DNA from 3 places in the Mesorhizobium sp. P3_A8 genome. Region 3 is predicted to be linked to each of the others. Evidence: predicted binding sites of a transcription regulator. Region 3 holds the regulator's gene; each other region holds the start of a gene.
What was found. The regulator LexA, encoded in region 3, represses DNA repair genes until DNA is damaged. The targets are predictions, from matches to a motif close to TGTTCNNNNTGTGTTCNG.
Positions count from the first base shown of each region.

Region 1: the regulator LexA is predicted to act here: its motif matches at 2,978-2,995, upstream of AC1DX4_RS19000 (helicase-related protein).
Region 2: the regulator LexA is predicted to act here: its motif matches at 3,240-3,257, upstream of uvrA (excinuclease ABC subunit UvrA).

Region 1 is NZ_JBFUGI010000007.1:319,611-325,704, reverse strand. Features, by position in the region: gene phbB (acetoacetyl-CoA reductase) at 1-579, shown strand, start outside; gene AC1DX4_RS19010 (FAD-dependent oxidoreductase) at 621-1,871, opposite strand; gene AC1DX4_RS19005 (TetR/AcrR family transcriptional regulator) at 1,956-2,537, shown strand; gene AC1DX4_RS19000 (helicase-related protein) at 3,163-6,094, shown strand, end outside.
Region 2 is NZ_JBFUGI010000004.1:120,191-126,284, reverse strand. Features, by position in the region: gene AC1DX4_RS11260 (single-stranded DNA-binding protein) at 1-245, opposite strand, end outside; gene AC1DX4_RS11255 (cupin domain-containing protein) at 466-849, shown strand; gene AC1DX4_RS11250 (ArsR/SmtB family transcription factor) at 894-1,208, shown strand; gene AC1DX4_RS11245 (SRPBCC family protein) at 1,223-1,693, shown strand; gene AC1DX4_RS11240 (ATP-dependent Clp protease proteolytic subunit) at 1,716-2,321, shown strand; gene AC1DX4_RS11235 (hypothetical protein) at 2,410-2,709, shown strand; gene uvrA (excinuclease ABC subunit UvrA) at 3,406-6,094, shown strand, end outside.
Region 3 is NZ_JBFUGI010000004.1:223,370-229,463, forward strand. Features, by position in the region: gene AC1DX4_RS11780 (ComEC/Rec2 family competence protein) at 1-2,159, shown strand, start outside; gene lexA (transcriptional repressor LexA) at 2,153-2,890, opposite strand; gene AC1DX4_RS11790 (GntR family transcriptional regulator) at 3,272-4,006, opposite strand; gene kynU (kynureninase) at 4,174-5,421, shown strand; gene kynA (tryptophan 2,3-dioxygenase) at 5,426-6,094, opposite strand, start outside.

The sequences.
Region 1 (6,094 bases), on a different contig from region 3:
CCGGTCTACAAATGGTCGGTCGCCGACTATGACGCTTGCGCCGCAGGCATCAAACAGGTCGAGGCCGACCTCGGCCCGGTCTCGGTGCTGGTCAACAATGCCGGCATCACCCGCGATGCCATGTTCCACAAGATCACGCGCGACCAGTGGAAAGAGGTCATCGACACCAATCTGTCTGGCGTTTTCAACATGACGCATCCGCTGTGGAACGGCATGCGCGAGCGCAAGTTCGGCCGCGTCGTCACCATCTCCTCGATCAACGGCCAGAAGGGCCAGGCCGGGCAGGTCAATTATTCCGCCGCCAAGGCCGGCGACATCGGCTTCTCGAAGGCATTGGCGCAGGAAGGCGCCCGCGCTGGCATCACCGTCAACGTCATCTGTCCCGGCTACATCGCCACCGAAATGGTCAAGGCGATCGACGAGAAGGTGCTCAACGAGCGCATCATCCCGCAGATCCCCGTCGGCCGCCTCGGCGAGCCGGAGGAGATTGCGCGCTGCGTCGTCTTCCTGGCTTCCGAAGATGCCGGCTTCATCACCGGCTCGACCATCACGGCCAACGGCGGCCAGTATTTCGCCTGAGGCTTCCCGACGCTCGGCAGCCGCCTGACAATCGCGATTTGTCAGGCGGCCAGTTTCAGTTGGGGTCCGGCTTCAGACTTGCTGGCCGCGACTGATCCCGGCTTGCCCGAAGGCGCCGGAAGCCGGGCCAGCGGCGCCCGGCTTAGCCCTGACAGTTTCAGCGCGATGCGACGCTTCAGCAGCGGGCTGAGGTTCACCACGGAAAGCGCCAGATTGCGCAGGAACCGCTTCACCGGATTGCGGGCAAGCGCCATGTCGGTCATCCTGCCCGCAAGGTCGAGGACCTCCTGAGCCGCCGGGCGGCGCAGCGTTTCATAGAGCTCGAGTTCCGCCTCGGAACGAACGCCGTTCACCACATCGCCAAGCAATTGGCCAAGCACGACCGCATCGATGATGCCTGTGTTCATACCTTGCCCACCCGCCGGGCTGTGGACATGGGCGGCATCGCCCATCAGGAACAGCCGGTCCTTGCGATAGGCCCGGACCAAGCGATGATGAACGCGGAATCGCGAACTCCAGGTGATGCCAAGCACCCGGGCTCGCCTTCTGGTCGGTCCGCGGCTGTCGAGCAGCGCCTGGATGTCGGCGACATCAGGTTTTTCCGGCGCCTCATCCATTGTCGCGACGACACGATACGATCCGTCCGGAAGTGGCGCCACCACCACCAGTCCGGCCGGGGCAAAGAACAGCGACACCTCAGTCGGCCCCACCGGCCAGTCGAGACGAACGTCTGCCAGCACAAACGAGCCATCATAGGCCTCGCCGTCGAACTCGATGCCTGTCGACTTGCGCACCAGGCTTTGCATGCCGTCGGCACCGACGACGTAGCGCGCCGATATGATTTTCTCTTGGCCGTTTTCAACCACTGTCACCCGCGCGCCGTCACTGTTTTGAGCAATCGCCACAGCCTCGACTTCGCGATGAATGGTGCCGCCAAGTGCGGAGATCCGTTCGGCGAACACCTGCTCGGTCAGATTCTGCGGCAGCATCATCAAGTAAGGATATCTTGATGGGAGCTTGCCGAAATCGAGCTTGAGCAGCGCCCTGTTTCGGTCGCGTATGGCGAAATCTTTCAGCTTCACCGAAAGCTCGCTCAGCCGCTGGGTGACGCCGAGCGGTTCGAGCGATTCCAGTGTTTGCGCATGGATCACACCGGCGCGTGACGTCTGCAGGCCGTGAGCAAGCTTCTCGATCAGCACGTGATCGACACCGGCCTGGTGCAGGGCAATGGACAGCGCCATGCCGGTCGGACCGGCACCGATGATCAGGACTTCAGTTTTTTCAGACAGCATTTTCCCATCTGCATTTATCAACAACCGTTGACTTTCTAATAAACCGCATTGCATTTGTCAACAGGCGTTGGCATATGCATCTTCATGACCGAGAATCAGCCGAAAAAAATCACCAAGTCAGACCGTACACGGGCTCAAATCCTCGAAGCCGCGCGCCAACTTTTCGCCGAGCACGGCTATGACGGCGCCTCCATCCGAGACGTAGCAGCGCAGGCCTCGATCGATCCGGCGATGGTGATCCGTTATTTCCACAGCAAGGACGAGTTGTTCGCCAGGGCGGCAGTCGTGAACCTGCAACTGCCCGATCAGCGGATCGATCCAGCCGCTATCGGCGAAACGCTGATCAGGCGCTTTCTCGTGAACTGGGAAGGTCCGGCCAACGGACCCGGAATGATAATCCTGCTGCGCTCGGCGGCTTCGAACGAGCACGCAGCCGACAAGGTCCGCGATGTCTTCGCCAACCAGGTGAGGCCCATGGTCGCTTCGATCGGCGACCCAGCGGATGCCGGCCGGCGCGCCGGGCTGGTTGCCAGTCAGTTGCTGGGTCTCGCCATGTGCCGATACCTGTTACGGCTTGCGCCGGTGGTCGCGCTATCCCACGAAGACATCATCCGAAATGTCGGCCCCGTATTGCAACGCTACGCCATGGGTCACGACGCGCATTGAATTTGGGGATGTGCCCCAATCCGGCACGCAAAGGTTAATGGCGGCAATGCCGCCTGTGCGAACCCTGTGGGCAAGCCTGTGAATTCTCGGTGGATAAGCTGTTCACAACACAAGATATTGGCGGAACAAAACGGGAAAATACCGCCGGCTCTGTTTTGTCGCCGATTCGTTCCGGCTTTGAGCGGAAGTTAACGTTAATGGCCCGGAATCGCCTGTGGTTGCTTAACACCCGGTTCAGAAAGATTAACAATTTCATAATGTTAATCGTCCAACCTCGGGCCGGCTCTGTGGTTTCCCGGCAAAGATTAAGGACGAAGCTCGCCTTGCATAAAACGGGCCAGTTCGGCGATTCAGCATGTGGTGAGACTCATGGCCACAAAATCCACATGTAGCCGTGAACAAAAGCTGAATCTGCCGGAGTCACTGATTCGTCGCCGATTCGTTCCAGACTCGTTCCAACTCTTAATCAGCAACCACTTAAGGGCTTGACAGAGAGGCCTTCGAGCCGCTGGCGGAACATTCCGCTTTCGCTTCGCGCCCGAAATCCCTATGTGTCGGCTGTCATACGCGCCAGTTGAGGCACGCTCCCGACAACCAGAGGCCAGAAAGCCTTATTTCCGAGCCGATGAACATCCAGCCGAAACAAACCCAGCCGCTGATCCTGTCGGGCCGCGACGTGACTGCAGTGCTTGGCCCGACCAACACCGGCAAGACCCACCTCGCCATCGAGCGCATGGTGGCGCACGAGACCGGTGTCATCGGCCTGCCGCTCAGGCTGCTGGCCAGGGAGGTCTACAGCCGCGTCTGCGAAAAGGTCGGCGCCCACAAGGTGGCGCTGATCACCGGCGAGGAGAAGATCCAGCCGCCGGGCGCGAAATATTCGGTCTGCACCGTCGAGGCCATGCCGCGCGAAACCGACGCCGCCTTCGTCGCCATCGACGAGGTGCAACTGGCCGGCGATCTCGAGCGCGGCCACATCTTCACCGACCGCATCCTGCATCTGCGTGGCCGCCAGGAAACGCTGCTGCTAGGCGCGGCCACCATGCACGGCATTCTCCAACGCCTGCTGAAGGGCGTCTCGGTGGTGACGCGGCCGCGGCTGTCGCACCTCGCCTATGCCGGTTCCAAGAAACTGACCCGTCTGCCACGCCGCACGGCGATCGTCGCCTTCTCCGCCGACGAGGTCTATGCCATCGCCGAGCTGATCCGCCGCCAGCAGGGTGGCGCAGCGGTTGTGCTGGGTGCGCTCTCGCCGCGCACCCGCAATGCGCAGGTCGAGCTGTTCCAGTCAGGCGATGTCGACTATCTCATCGCCACCGATGCCATCGGCATGGGCCTCAACCTCGATCTCGACCATGTCGCCTTCGCCCAGAACCGCAAGTTCGACGGCTACCAGTATCGCAATCTGACGGCGGCCGAGCTCGGCCAGATCGCCGGCCGTGCCGGCCGGCACCTGCGCGACGGCACCTTTGGCGTCACCGGCCAGGTCGACCCGCTCGACGAAGACCTGGTCAAGAAGATCGAAGGCCATGATTTCGAGCCGGTGAAGGTGCTGCAATGGCGCACCGCGCATTTCGATTTCGCCAGTCTGGACGCATTGAAACGCTCGATCGAGACCAACGCGCCGGTCGAGGGCCTGACGCGCGCGCTGCCGGCGGTGGACGCGCAGGCGCTCGAATATCTCTCCCGCGACGAGGACATCCGCGCGCTCGCCACCGATGCCAAGCGCGTGGCGCTGCTGTGGGAAGCCTGCGCGCTGCCCGACTACCGCAAGATCGCGCCGGCCCAGCATGCCGACCTCATCGCCTCGATCTATATGGACCTTGCCCGCCATGGCCATGTCGACGAAAACTACATGGCCGAGCAGGTGCGCCGCGCCGACACCACCGAGGGCGACATCGACACGCTGTCGCACCGCATTGCCCAGATCCGCACCTGGACATTCGTGTCGAACCGGCCCGGCTGGCTGGCCGATCAGGCACACTGGCAGGAAAAGACGCGCGAAATCGAAGACAGATTGTCGGATGCGCTGCATGAGCGGTTGACGAAACGCTTCGTAGACCGCAGGACTTCCGTCCTCATGCGGCGCCTTAGAGAAAATACCATGCCTGAAGCCGAAATTAGTCCTACCGGAACCGTCCTTGTCGAAGGCCACCATGTCGGCGAGTTGCAAGGGTTCCGCTTCACCGCCGACCAGACCGCCGGCGGCGAAGACGCCAAGGCCGTGCGCACGGCCGCGCAAAAAGCGCTGGCCGCCGAATTCGAGGCGCGAGCCGAACGTTTCGGTGCCTGCGCCAATGGCGACCTGGCACTTGGCTCGGACGGCACGCTGCGCTGGATCGGCGCGCCGATCGGCACGCTGGTTTCCGGCGAAGACGCGCTGAAGCCGCGCCTTGTGCTGCTGGCCGACGAACAGCTGACCGGCCCGGCGCGCGACAAGGTCGCCGCGCGCGCCGAACGTTTCGTCAATTTCCAGATCGAAAGTCTGCTGAAGCCGCTGGTCGACCTGAAGAACGCCGACCAGATTTCCGGCATCGGCCGTGGCATTGCCTTCCAGCTGGTCGAGAATTTCGGCCTCATCAACCGCCGCGACATCGCCGAGGAGATGAAGTCGCTCGACCAGGAAGGTCGCGCAGCGCTTCGCCGGCTCGGCGTGCGCTTCGGCGCCTATCATGTCTTCGTGCCGGCGCTGATCAAGCCGGCGCCCGCTGGACTGGTGACCTTACTATGGGCGCTGACGAACGACGGCAAGGACAAGCCTGGTTTCGGCGACGTGGTCCACGCGCTGGCGTCGGGCCGCACCTCCGTGGTCATCGATCCGACCTTCGACAAGGCCTTCTACAAGCTTGCCGGCTACCGCAATCTCGGCCGCCGCGCCGTGCGCATCGACATATTGGAACGGCTGGCGGATCTCATCCGTCCGGCAACCAACTGGAAGCCCGGCCTCGGCCAGCGTCCGGACGGCGCCTATGACGGCCAGTCCTTCATGGTGACGCCGCCAATGATGTCGATCCTCGGCGCCACCGCCGATGACATGGAAGAGATCCTCAAGGGTCTCGGCTATCGCGCCGAGCCGAAGCCGCCGGCGGAGGTCAAGGCGCGGCTGGAAGCGCAGGACACTGCCGCACGCGAAGCCGCAGCAGCCAAGCTCGCAGCGGAAGAGGCTGCACGCGCCGAGCAGGCCAGGGCTGCTGAGGCTGCCGCAACAGATGCGGCGGCGGAGGCAGCAGTCGAGGGTTCGGAACCGGCTGCCGCCGAGGTCGCCGTCGAAGCGCCGGCCGAAATCATCGCTGAAACGGCAGCAGAGCCTGTCGCTGAGGAGCCAACCGAAGCTCCGGCAGAAGCCACGGAAGAGCCCGCAACGGAGGCTGTCGCCGAAGCGGCTGCTGAACCTGCTGCCGAGCCGGAAGCGGAAGCCATCACTGACATCGTCGTCGCCGAAAGCGCCGACGCTCTCACCTCCCCCTTGATGGGGGAGGTCGCGGCGCGAAGCGACGCGGGTGGGGGTGATGGCGCTGACGATACGGGTGGTGCTGACGAAGCCGCCGCTGCCCCCA
Region 2 (6,094 bases), 100 kb from region 3:
CCCTCGACATAGACCTTCATGCCCTTCTTCAGATACTGCTCGGCCACCTTGGCGATGCCCTCATTGAAGATGACGACATTGTGCCACTCGGTCTTTTCCTTGCGTTCGCCCGAATTCTTGTCGCGCCAGCTTTCCGACGTGGCGATGCGGATGTTGACGACCGGTTCGCCCGAGTTCAGGCGACGGATTTCAGGGTCCGCGCCGAGATTGCCGACCAGAATGACCTTGTTGACGCTACCCGCCATGATTTTTCTCCGCGCTCATCCGAGACAATTTTTGTTGGCGCACCTTACAGGCTCCGGACAATCCTCGCCTGCAGTGGCTACCTTTTCCCACAAGGTTTTTGTTCTCTTTTCGTTCTAGGTGACAGGACCCGCGTTGTCAATAGTTGTCAGCAACAGGTAGTGTGTTGGCCGTAAAATTTCCACGATATCTGGAGCAAGACCAAAGGGGCAGGTGATGACGATGATTACGCATGACGACTGGCCGCGAGAGGAGTGGCGAGCGGGCGTACAAACCCGGATGCTTGTCTCGGCTCGTAACGGCGCGGATCAACTCTGCATATTCGAGCAATGGGTGGAGCCTATGGTCGGTGCCCCGACACATTGGCACCCAGTGGAAGAAGTCCTCAACGTCATCACCGGCAAGGCCGAGATGTGGATCGACAACGAGCACAACGTCCTGACCGCCGGACAGTCGCTCATTGTCCCCGCACAGAGAAGACATGGCTTTCGGAATGTCGGCTCCGAAACGCTTCACATACATGCCGTGCTCGCGTCCTCGATCTTCGAGGCCACGTTTGACGGCTCGGCCGAACCAGTGAGGCGCTGGCAAACGGCAGGACCGTAAAACAGCGCTTGCCAAATCAATAAGTATCGACTTATGCTTTTGTCATGATCGAAGCAGAGATTTTCCGTGCCCTGGCCGACCCGACGCGACGCGCCGTCTTCGAGCGTCTCGCCGCAGCTGAGATGAGCGTATCGGAATTGCGCAGCGGCCTGACGGTATCGCAACCGGCGGTGTCGCAGCATCTGGCGGTGCTGCGTGGCGCTGGCCTCGTGGTCGAGCGGCGGACCGGCCGCAACGCATACTACCGCGCCGATCCGGCAGGACTTGCCCCTTTGCTCTCCTGGATCGAGCGCTACCGGACCTTCTGGCCGGAGCACATCGAAAGGCTAAAGACGGTTTTGAAGGACATGGATCAGTGAAGGATTTGGGATCAATGAACACCCAAAGCGAAGCCGCCCCTGACACGCTCGAGTTTGAATACGACCTCGCCGAACCGCCGGAAAAGGTGTGGCGGGCGCTGACAGTGCCGGAACTGCTTGCCGCCTGGATGATGCCGAACGACATCAAACCGCAGACCGGCAGCAATTTCACCTTTGCCGGGCCGGACACAGCGATCGAGTGTGAAATCCTCGAAGCCAAGCCGGAGCAGCTGCTGCGCTATTCCTGGCGCGAGCAGCCACGCGATGCCACTCGGCAGGATCCGCTCGACAGTGTCGTCACCTTCACACTCGCCCGTACCGTCTCCGGCGGCACGCATCTGCGCATTGTCCATGACGGTTTTGCCCGCAAGGCGATGCCTGCCGTCGCCATGGCGGGCGCCGGCTGCCGGCTTTCGCTTGGGTTGCGCGTGTCTGCGAAGCCCGCCGCCGCGAACACACCGCGCGCCCTGCTGCGCGCCGCCTGAACCTGGAAATCGGAGACAAAAAATGAGCGGTATTGCCAGTCTGGTGCCGATGGTGATCGAGCAATCGAGCCGCGGCGAACGCGCCTTCGACATTTTCTCGCGGCTGCTGCGCGAGCGCATCGTCTTCATCAACGGCGAGATCAACGACGACGTCTCGGCGCTGGTCTGCGCGCAACTCTTGTCGCTGGAGTCGGACAATCCCGACAAGGAGATCTCGCTCTACATCAACTCGCCGGGCGGCGTGGTCACCAGCGGCTTCGCCATCTACGACACGATGCAATATATCAGCTGCCCGGTGTCGACCGTATGCATGGGGTTTGCCGCGTCGATGGGGTCGTTCCTGCTGATGGCCGGCACGCCGGGGCGCCGCATCGCGCTGCCGAACGCCACCATCCTGCTGCATCAGCCACTCGGCGGCTTCCAGGGCCAGGCTTCCGATATCCAGCGCCATGCCGAGCGCATCGGCAAGACCAAACGCCATATGGCCGAACTCTATGCCCAGCATTGTGGCCGCAGCTATGAAGAGGTCGAGCGCACGCTCGACCGCGACCATTTCATGACCGCCCGCGAGGCGCAGGCATGGGGCATCGTCGACCACGTCTTCGACACGCGCAAAAAGGCGGCGTGAAGCCGGGGCCGATCGGAATCCTGGCCGCTGTCGAAGATTTGACGATGCCGGTCTGGCCGCATCGGCAGCGTGTCACTATAATCCCGGAATGACCGACACTCATTCGCCCCGGACATCGCATCGCGTCATCGCCGCCGCGGTGCTCGCTTTTGCCAGTATTGTGAGCGTCACGGCACTTGCCGACGACAGTTCGGCGCAGGCGCAGAAAGGCGCCCTGCCTGGCGTAACCAGTGATTACCGCATCGCCAAGCCGGCACCACAGCCCGAGCCTGACGATGCGCTGCCCGCTGGCGAGAACGGCTCGTTCAAGATCGGCAATACCGATGTCAGGATTTCCGGCAGCATCGCGGTCGATATCGCCACTGGCGGATTCAAGCCACGGAATTAAGCTGCCTCCGCCTCGGACAGCTCAGCCATTCCCCAAAAAAACAGCCCCGCCGTGCCTGGGGCAAACGGACGGGGCTTTTATGGATCTCAAATCCATTTTTGCCGGGAGTGTACTGCCGGCGTTTGATTTCGGATGCTTCGCGGCGTCAGCCGACGATCCGACTAGCAGTCTCTGATTTTTGGGAAATACGGCAAGTCACGGTTTGTCGGGTGGCGCAAACGCTAAACCCTGGCACTTATGCCTGCCGCGGCTCCAACGAGACGTGGAGCCCTTGGGGACTATCCGGTGGCGTCATGCTCCGCTCCTGTGTCCGTTGCGACATTGTCGTCCCGAAGCGCAAATCGCGAATGCCTGCGGCGTCTCGCAGGCCGCCTTGGGGCGGCGAGGCCATCGAAAGACGGCCGGCTTCGTTGACAATCGGAGACTGCTCCCGTGAGCCGGCCACGTCAACCATCAATAGCCGGTTACGGAAAAACGTGATCGCCGGGAGGTTACGTCAGGTCAGTTTTTACACAGCTTTGTCAGGAGCGTGTTCGGCCTTTGTTCTTTCCGCTTGCCCCTTCGCGCGAAAGACGGTTAAACGAATTCGTCGAGAATTGTGGCGTCTCTCGACGCGGCGGCAAAAACACCTACATAGGGGATGGTCGGGAAAACCCGCCAATCCCACGAATTCCAGATCTGAGGCGGCGACCGGCGATGGCCGACCATAAATTCCTTTCCATTCGCGGGGCGCGCGAACACAATCTGAAGAACGTCGATCTCGACCTGCCGCGTGACAGCCTGATCGTCATGACCGGCCTGTCCGGCTCCGGCAAATCGTCGCTCGCCTTCGACACCATCTATGCCGAAGGCCAGCGCCGCTATGTCGAGAGCCTGTCGGCCTATGCCCGGCAATTCCTCGAAATGATGCAGAAGCCTGATGTCGACCAGATCGACGGCCTGTCGCCTGCCATCTCCATCGAGCAGAAGACCACGTCGAAGAACCCGCGTTCGACGGTCGGGACCGTCACCGAGATCTACGACTACATGCGCCTGCTGTTCGCGCGTGTCGGCATCCCCTATTCGCCGGCCACCGGTCTGCCGATCGAGAGCCAGACGGTCAGCCAGATGGTCGACCGGGTGCTGGCGGTCGAGGAAGGCACCCGCCTGTTCCTGCTGGCGCCAATCGTGCGCGGGCGCAAGGGCGAGTACCGCAAGGAACTGCTGGAGCTGCAGAAAAAAGGGTTCCAGCGCGTCAAGGTCGACGGCGTCTTCTATGAAATCGCGGACGTTCCCTCGCTGGACAAGAAGTACAAGCACGACATCGACGTCGTCGTCGACCGCATCGTCGTGCGCGGCGATCTTGCCACAAGGCTTGCCGACTCCATCGAAACAGCGCTGAAGCTCGCCGAGGGGCTGGCGGTGGCCGAGTTTGCCGACAAGCCGCTCGATTCCAGCCAGACTGGCGAGGATTCGGTCAACAAGTCGAAGAACGAGACGCATGAGCGCATCCTGTTCTCGGAAAAATTCGCCTGTCCGGTGTCCGGCTTCACCATTCCGGAAATCGAGCCGCGGCTGTTCTCGTTCAACAACCCGTTCGGCGCCTGCCCGACCTGCGATGGCCTCGGCAGCCAGCGCGCTATCGACCCCAACCTCGTCGTGCCTGACGAAAACGCATCGCTGCGCGACGGCGCCGTCAGCCCTTGGGCGAAGTCGACCTCGCCCTATTACGTGCAGACGCTTGAGGCATTGGGCAAGGCCTACAACTTCAAGCTCGGCGACAAGTTCAAGGATTTGAGCACGGAAGCCCAGGACGCGATCCTGCGCGGCACCGGCGAGCGCGAAGTCACCTTCCAGTATGATGACGGGCTGCGCTCCTACAAGACGACCAAGACCTTCGAAGGCGTCATCCCCAACCTCGAGCGGCGCTGGAAGGAAACCGAATCCGCCTGGATGCGCGAGGAGATCGAGCGCTTCATGTCCGCGACGCCCTGCCCGGTCTGCAAGGGTTATCGGCTGAAGCCCGAGTCGCTGGCCGTGAAAATCGCCGGCAAGCATATCGGCGAAGTCACCGAGCTTTCGATCCGCAAGGCCGACCAGTGGTTCACCGACCTGCCGCCACATCTCAACGACCAGCAGAACGAGATTGCGGTGCGCGTGCTCAAGGAAATCCGCGAGCGCCTGCGCTTCCTCAACGATGTCGGTCTCGACTACCTCACCCTGTCGCGAAATTCCGGCACGCTGTCGGGCGGCGAAAGCCAGCGCATCCGGCTGGCCTCGCAGATCGGTTCGGGCCTGACCGGCGTGCTTTATGTGCTGGACGAGCCGTCGATCGGCCTGCATCAGCGCGACAATGCGCGCCTGCTCGACACGCTGAAGCACCTGCGCGACATCGGCAACACGGTGATCGTCGTCGAGCATGACGAGGATGCCATCCTGCATGCCGACTATGTCGTCGACATGGGTCCGGCCGCCGGCATCCATGGCGGCGAGATCATCGCCCAGGGCACGCCGCAGCAGGTGATGGCAAACCCCAATTCGATCACCGGCAAGTATCTGTCGGGCGCGCTTGAAGTGGCGACGCCCGGCGTGCGTCGTGAAGCTAAGAAGAACCGGCGCCTGAAAATCGTTGGCGCGCGCGGCAACAATTTGAAGAACGTCACCGCCGAAATCCCGCTCGGCACCTTCACCGCCGTCACCGGCGTATCGGGCGGCGGCAAGTCGACCTTCCTGATCGAGACGCTGTTCAAGGCGGCGTCGCGCCGCATCATGGGGTCGCGCGAGCATCCCGCCGAGCACGATCGCATCGAGGGCCTGGAATTCCTCGACAAGGTCATCGACATCGACCAGTCGCCGATCGGCCGTACGCCACGTTCGAACCCCGCCACTTATACCGGCGCCTTCACGCCGATCCGCGACTGGTTCGCGGGCCTGCCGGAAGCCAAGGCGCGCGGTTATCAGCCGGGACGCTTCTCGTTCAACGTCAAGGGCGGCCGCTGCGAGGCCTGCCAGGGCGACGGCGTCATCAAGATCGAGATGCACTTCCTGCCCGACGTCTACGTCACCTGCGACGTCTGCCACGGCAAGCGCTACAACAGGGAGACGCTCGACGTGCAATTCAAGGGCAAGTCGATCGCCGACGTGCTCGACATGACGGTCGAGGAAGGCGTCGACTTCTTCGCCGCCGTGCCCGGCGTGCGCGACAAGCTCGAGACGCTGAAGCAGGTCGGCCTCGGCTATATCCATATTGGCCAGCAGGCGACGACACTGTCCGGCGGCGAAGCGCAGCGCATCAAGCTGGCCAAGGAACTGTCGCGCAAGGCGACCGGCAAGACGCTCTACATCCTCGACGAGCCGACCACTGGCCTGCATTTCCACGACGTCGCCAAGCTGTTGGAAGTGCTGC
Region 3 (6,094 bases):
CGGTCTGTCTGGCCGCGGGAGCGATCGGCTATTATTCGCTGGCAGTGGAGCCTGACTTTGCCAGGCCTGTCGCGGTCGTCGTGCTGATGGCGATCTGCGCGCTTGTTTCGCGCTCCTGGCCCAAAACCCATCTGGGCTTTATGGCGGCATTGTTGTGTGCGCTTGGCCTGCTCGCCGCCAAGGTCGAGACATGGCGAGTAGGCACCCAGATACTGGGTTCGGAAATATCGACGCAACTGACCGGCCGCGTCGTCACACTGGAGCAGATGGAGACCGGCCGCATTCGGCTGACCATCGACGTGACGTCGACCGCCCGGCCGAAACTGCGCTATGCGCCGGAAAGGGTCCGGCTTTCGGCGCGCAATATCCCGGCGGACATGACTGCCGGCTCCCTGGTTACCGGCTACGCCAAACTGTTGCCGCCGACCGGTCCGGTGCGGCCGGACAGCTATGATTTCTCCTTCGACAGCTATTTCGCCGGCATCGGCGGCAGCGGCTTCTTTCTCGGCAACCCAAAACTTGTCGCCGCCGATGACGGCGAGATACCGCTCTCGGCCCGTCTTTTTTCAGGGATAGAAAATGCCCGTGAAGCCATCGCCGACCATATCAGGGCCACTGTCGGCGGTGCTGAAGGTGAGATCGCGGCAGCGCTGATCGTCGGTGTCCGCGCGGGCATTCCCGATGAAATCAACGAAGCGATGCGGCGCACCGGCATCTATCACATTATCTCGATTTCCGGACTGCACATGGCGCTGGTCGCCGGCACCATCATGGGGCTGCTGCGCGGCGCCTTCGCGCTGTTTCCGGATTTTTCCGCGCGGCGGCCGGTGAAGAAATATGCGGCTGCCGCCGCACTGTTCTCGATCGCCGCCTATCTCGTCATTTCTGGCGTCGTCGTTGCCGCCGAACGCAGCTTCATCATGCTTGCGGTGATGCTGATTGCCGTCCTGTTCGATCGCGCGGCGCTGACCATGCGCAATCTGGCGATCTCGGCGATTGCCGTCATCGTGGTGTCGCCGCACGAAGTGGTGGGCCCGAGCTTCCAGATGTCGTTCGCCGCCACGGCTGCGCTGGTTGGCGCCTATGCCGGTTGGGCGGATCACCATGCGGGAAAGGCAAGACCGCCACCGCCAAAGCGGTCCCTGCCGAGCTTTCTCACGCGAAAATTCCTGCTGGCGACGGGCGGATTGGCCATGACCTCCATCATCGCCGGCTGCGCCACGGCGCTGTTTGCCATCTGGCATTTCCAGCGTGTGTCGCCGCTCAGCCTGTTCGCCAATCTGGCCGTCATGCCGATCGTGTCGGTCGTGATGTTCCTGGCCGTTGCCAGCGCGTTGCTGATGCCGTTCGGATTGGATGCGCCATCGCTTTACCTGATGGGCAAGGGTCTCACGGCGATGATCGCGATATCGGCGTGGATATCGGAACGCTCACCGGTCGATGCGGTCGGGCTGATCTCGCAGCAATCCGTCCTGCTGGTGACCGTCGCCCTGGTCATCGCGACGATGGCGACGACCTGGCTGCGGCTTGCAGCGCTGCCATTCGCGCTTGCCGGCCTGTTGACGGTGTCCGATACACGCACGCCGGATGTGCTGATCTCGGAAGATGCGCGGCTGGTCGCGCTGCCGATCGGCGGTGGAGAACTCGCGGTCAGCCGGGCTCGTCCGAACGAATTCACCGTCGACAATTGGAAACGCGCGCTGACGTCCGAAACCATCGTCGTGCCGGAGATGTTCAGCAAGGCGGATGGGCAATTCGACATTGCCGATGCCGTCGATCTGCCGCTGGGAGCGCCGTTCTATTGCACGGACGGCGTCTGTCTCGCCAGGCACCCGTCCGGCGCGATCATCGCGCATGTCGAAGACCGCAAGGACACATGGAAAGCCTGCGGTTTCGCCGATTTGATCGTCGTCAATGACGCGACCGGCTACGACGCCTGCCACAATCCCCTGGTTCTCGTCGTCACCAAACGGCAACTCGCCCGCAAGGGCAGTGCTGCCGTCTTCTTCGACCGTCAATCGGCGACCGGTCCGCCAACCGTCAACTTCTCGGTGGACACACCATATCGGCCCTGGCACGCACAGCGAAAATATTCACGCGAGGCGAGGGGGCTGGCGCCCTGGCGCAAGCCCGAAAAGCCGGCCGCTCCTGCTCAGTAGCGCCGGATCAGCCCGACGAGCTTGCCTTGTACCTTGACCCTGTCGGGGCCGAAGATACGCGTCTCGTAGGCCGGGTTGGCGGCTTCAAGGGCGATCGAGGCGCCCTTGCGGCGAAAGCGCTTCAGCGTCGCTTCCTCTTCATCCACGAGCGCCACGATGATCTCGCCAGGCTGGGCGGTATCGGCGTTGCGGATGATGACGGTGTCGCCATCGAAGATGCCGGCCTCGATCATCGAGTCGCCCTTGACCTCCAGCGCATAGTGCTCGCCACCCATGATCATGTCCGGCGGCACAGAGATCGAATGCGTCTGATGCTGGATGGCATCGATCGGCACACCGGCGGCGATGCGCCCCATCACCGGGATCGACACGGCGGAAACCGCATCGTCATCATTGCCAGCCGAGGGCAAGCGCGACGGCGCCGACTTGATCTGGCGGCCAAGGCCACCTTGACCAAGACTGCCCTGGATGACGCTCGGCGAGAATTTCTTTGCCGCGTTGAGGCCGGGCGCGATTGAATCCGGCAGCCGCAGAACTTCCAGCGCGCGCGCCCGATTGGGCAGCCGGCGGATGAAACCGCGTTCCTCCAGCGCCGTGATCAGGCGATGGATCCCTGACTTGGAGGCGAGATCAAGTGCTTCCTTCATCTCGTCGAAGGAGGGCGGAATGCCGCTTTCCTTCAGCCGTTCATGAATGAACATCAAGAGTTCATGTTGCTTACGCGTCAGCATGGCAGCCCCCAAGGCTTGAACAAAAGGTCTGAACCAGAATCGAAAAACAAACCCAGAACAAACACTATCTGTTCCAGTTGTGTTCTGCAACCGTTTAAAGTTTAGTGAATTTGTTAAGACGGCTGAAATTATTTGGCGCCCGGCAGCGGGCCGTGTTCGAAGCCTGCCTGCCGCAGCGGGGCGCTCTCTGGCTTTGAAATTGTTATGGTTAATGGCCTGTGGCCTATCCTAGTCGGCGGTCTGGCATCAGTTGCCGATAAGGCTCGATGAGCGTGTTTCTCCCTTTCACCGATCATTGGCCTGCCGTGAACGAAACGAAGCCAAAATGCCAACTTTACCGAGAAATTGCCACACTGGCTTTGGTCCACGATCCTCGTTGCGCTACCGTTTGTTTATGCTGCCGTCGCCGGCATGGACATAGACATGCAGCGTATAGCCGATGTGAGCGATCATCAGGTTTTTCGCGCGCCCGATGTTGCGATCCAGTGCCGCCTCCATGAGCGCGGTGTGGTGTTCGATTGCGACCGCCTGGCGCAACGCTTCCACGGCTTCCTCATAACCATGCTGCAGGCCGGCGGCCGCCCGCAGCGTTGGCGCCAGGCCGAGAAAACGGTGATGGCGACGCAACTGATCCACGATCGTGGAATGGAAGGTCAGCAGCCAGGGCGATGCTGCCGCGCTGAGCAGGGCCGCGTGGAAAGCCTCGTGCTTTTCATCCCATTCGTCGACCACCGCGTCGGATGGATCGTCGACCGCGGTCTTGCAGCGCGACAGCCGGTAATGCGCAGCGACGACGGTGTTTTCCCAATCGTGGCCACCTTTTTCGATCGATTCCTGGAGCAGTGGCAGCTCGACGACACACCTGGCGCGCGACAGGTCTTCCAATTCGATGCGCGAAACCGGAGCGACGGCAAAGCCACGATTGCTGATGGACGTCACCAGGCGCTCGGCCTCCAGTCGCGACAGCGCTTCGCGCAATGGTGTCCAGCCAATGCCATAGCTGTTACGCAGCGCGCTGAGCTTGAGCGGCGCGCCGGGCCGCAGACGGGTCGTGAGGATATCGCGACGCAGCAGCCTGTAGGCCGCTTCCGTCTTCGAGAGTCCTTCGTCCAGCATCGATGTCCCATCCTTAGACTGCCACGCCAACGATTATATATGAAAGCCTTCTTTGGCGTAAATTATATATAATGTTTGACAGGATCTGGCCGACTGCCCATGATCGGCCAGCCGATTTCACCTGAAGTGTTCATCTGGGCGCGCCTATGCGCGAAGGGCAATCGATCATGAATGCAACGCTCGATCTCGCAGCAGTCGAAGCCATGGATGCGGCGGATCCGCTGCGCGCCATGCGCGACCGGTTCATTTTGCCGGAAGGCGTGATCTATCTCGACGGCAATTCGCTGGGCGCCGCAGCGCCCGCCGTCTTCAACGAGCTGCAGAAGGCCGCGACCCAGGAATGGGCGCAAGACCTCATTCGCGCCTGGAACACCGCCGGCTGGTTCGATATGCCGGTCGCGCTTGGCGACCAGCTGGGGCGCCTGATCGGAGCGGCGGCGGGCCAGACGGTGGTCTGCGATACGACGTCGATCAACATCTACAAGGTGCTGCATGCCGCACTCAACATGCGGCCGGACCGCTCGGTCATCGTCGCCGAGGGCGACAGTTTTCCAACCGATCTCTATATGGCCGAGGGCGTGGCCTCGACGCGACCGGGCACGATGCTCCGGCTCGAGGGCGTCGATGCACCGACCATTGAAGAGCTGATCGACGAGCGCGTCGCGGTCATCCTCGTCAACCACGTCAACTACAAATCCGGGCAGCTGCGCGACATGGCCGCGCTGACGCGCAAGGCCCACCAGGCCGGCGCGCTGATTGTTTGGGATCTCTGCCACACCGCCGGTGCCTTGCCGGTCGAGCTCGATGCAGCGAATGCCGATTTCGCCATTGGCTGCAGCTACAAATATCTAAACGGAGGTCCGGGCGCACCCGCCTTCATCTATGCTGCAAAGCGTCATCACGATGATGTCCATCAGCCGCTGAGCGGTTGGTGGGGCCATGCGCGGCCCTTCGCTTTTGAACGAAGCTATGCGGCCGGCAGCGGCATTCGGCGGTTTCTGTGCGGCACGCAGCCCGTGCTGTCGATGCGGGCGCTGAAGGGCGCGCTGGATATCTGGGACGAGGTCGATATGGCCGCGGTGCGCAAGAAGAGCATCGCCTTGACCGACCTGTTCATCCAGCTCGTCGAAACCAGATGCGGCGCCTACGGCCTTGAACTCGAAAGCCCGCGCGACGGCAATGCGCGCGGCAGCCAGGTGTCGTTCCTGCACCCGCATGGCTACCAGGTGATGCGAGCCCTGATCGAGCGCGGTGTGATCGGTGATTTCCGCGCACCCTCGACCATCCGCTTCGGCTTCACGCCGCTTTATGTCGGCTACAGGGACGTCTGGCAGGCGGTCGAGGTGCTGGAAGACATCCTGCGCACCGGCGCCTGGCAGGACGCCCGCTTCGCCGTCAAGACGGCGGTGACCTGAGAGATTAAAGCCGGGTGCGGACCGTCCACAGTTCCGGAAACAGCACGACCTCGAGCATCTTCTTCAGATAGGACGCGCCTGATGTGCCGCCGGTGCCGCGCTTCAGGCCGATGATGCGCTCGACCGTGGTGACGTGGTTGAAGCGCCAGCGGCGGAAATAATCCTCGAAATCGACCAGTTTTTCGGCCAGCTCGTAGAACATCCAGTAGCGCTGCGGGTCGCGATAAACGGTCTGCCAGGCGACCAGGACTTCTTCGTTCTCGGTGCGCGTCTCACGCCAGTCCGTGCGCCTGGCATCGGCGCCGATGTCGAACCCGTTGCGTGCCAAAAGCAGTAGTGCTTCATCGTAAAGCGACGGTTCCGCCAGGATCGCCTCCAGCTTGCCGCTCAGGTCCGGCCGATGCTTGTGCGGCCCGAGCATTGCGAGGTTGCGGTTGCCGGCCATGAACTCGATGGCACGGTATTGCCAGGACTGGAAGCCGGAGGATTGGCCAAGCGCGTCGCGGAATTCGGTGTATTCGCTTGGCGTCATCGTGCGCAGCACGTCCCAGGCATTGTTCAACTGCTCGAAAATGCGGGCGACGCGCGACAGCATCTTGAAGCTCGGCTCGAGCCGATCGGCGCGAATGGAACGGATCGCAGCGCCGATCTCGTGCAGAGCGAGCTTCATCCA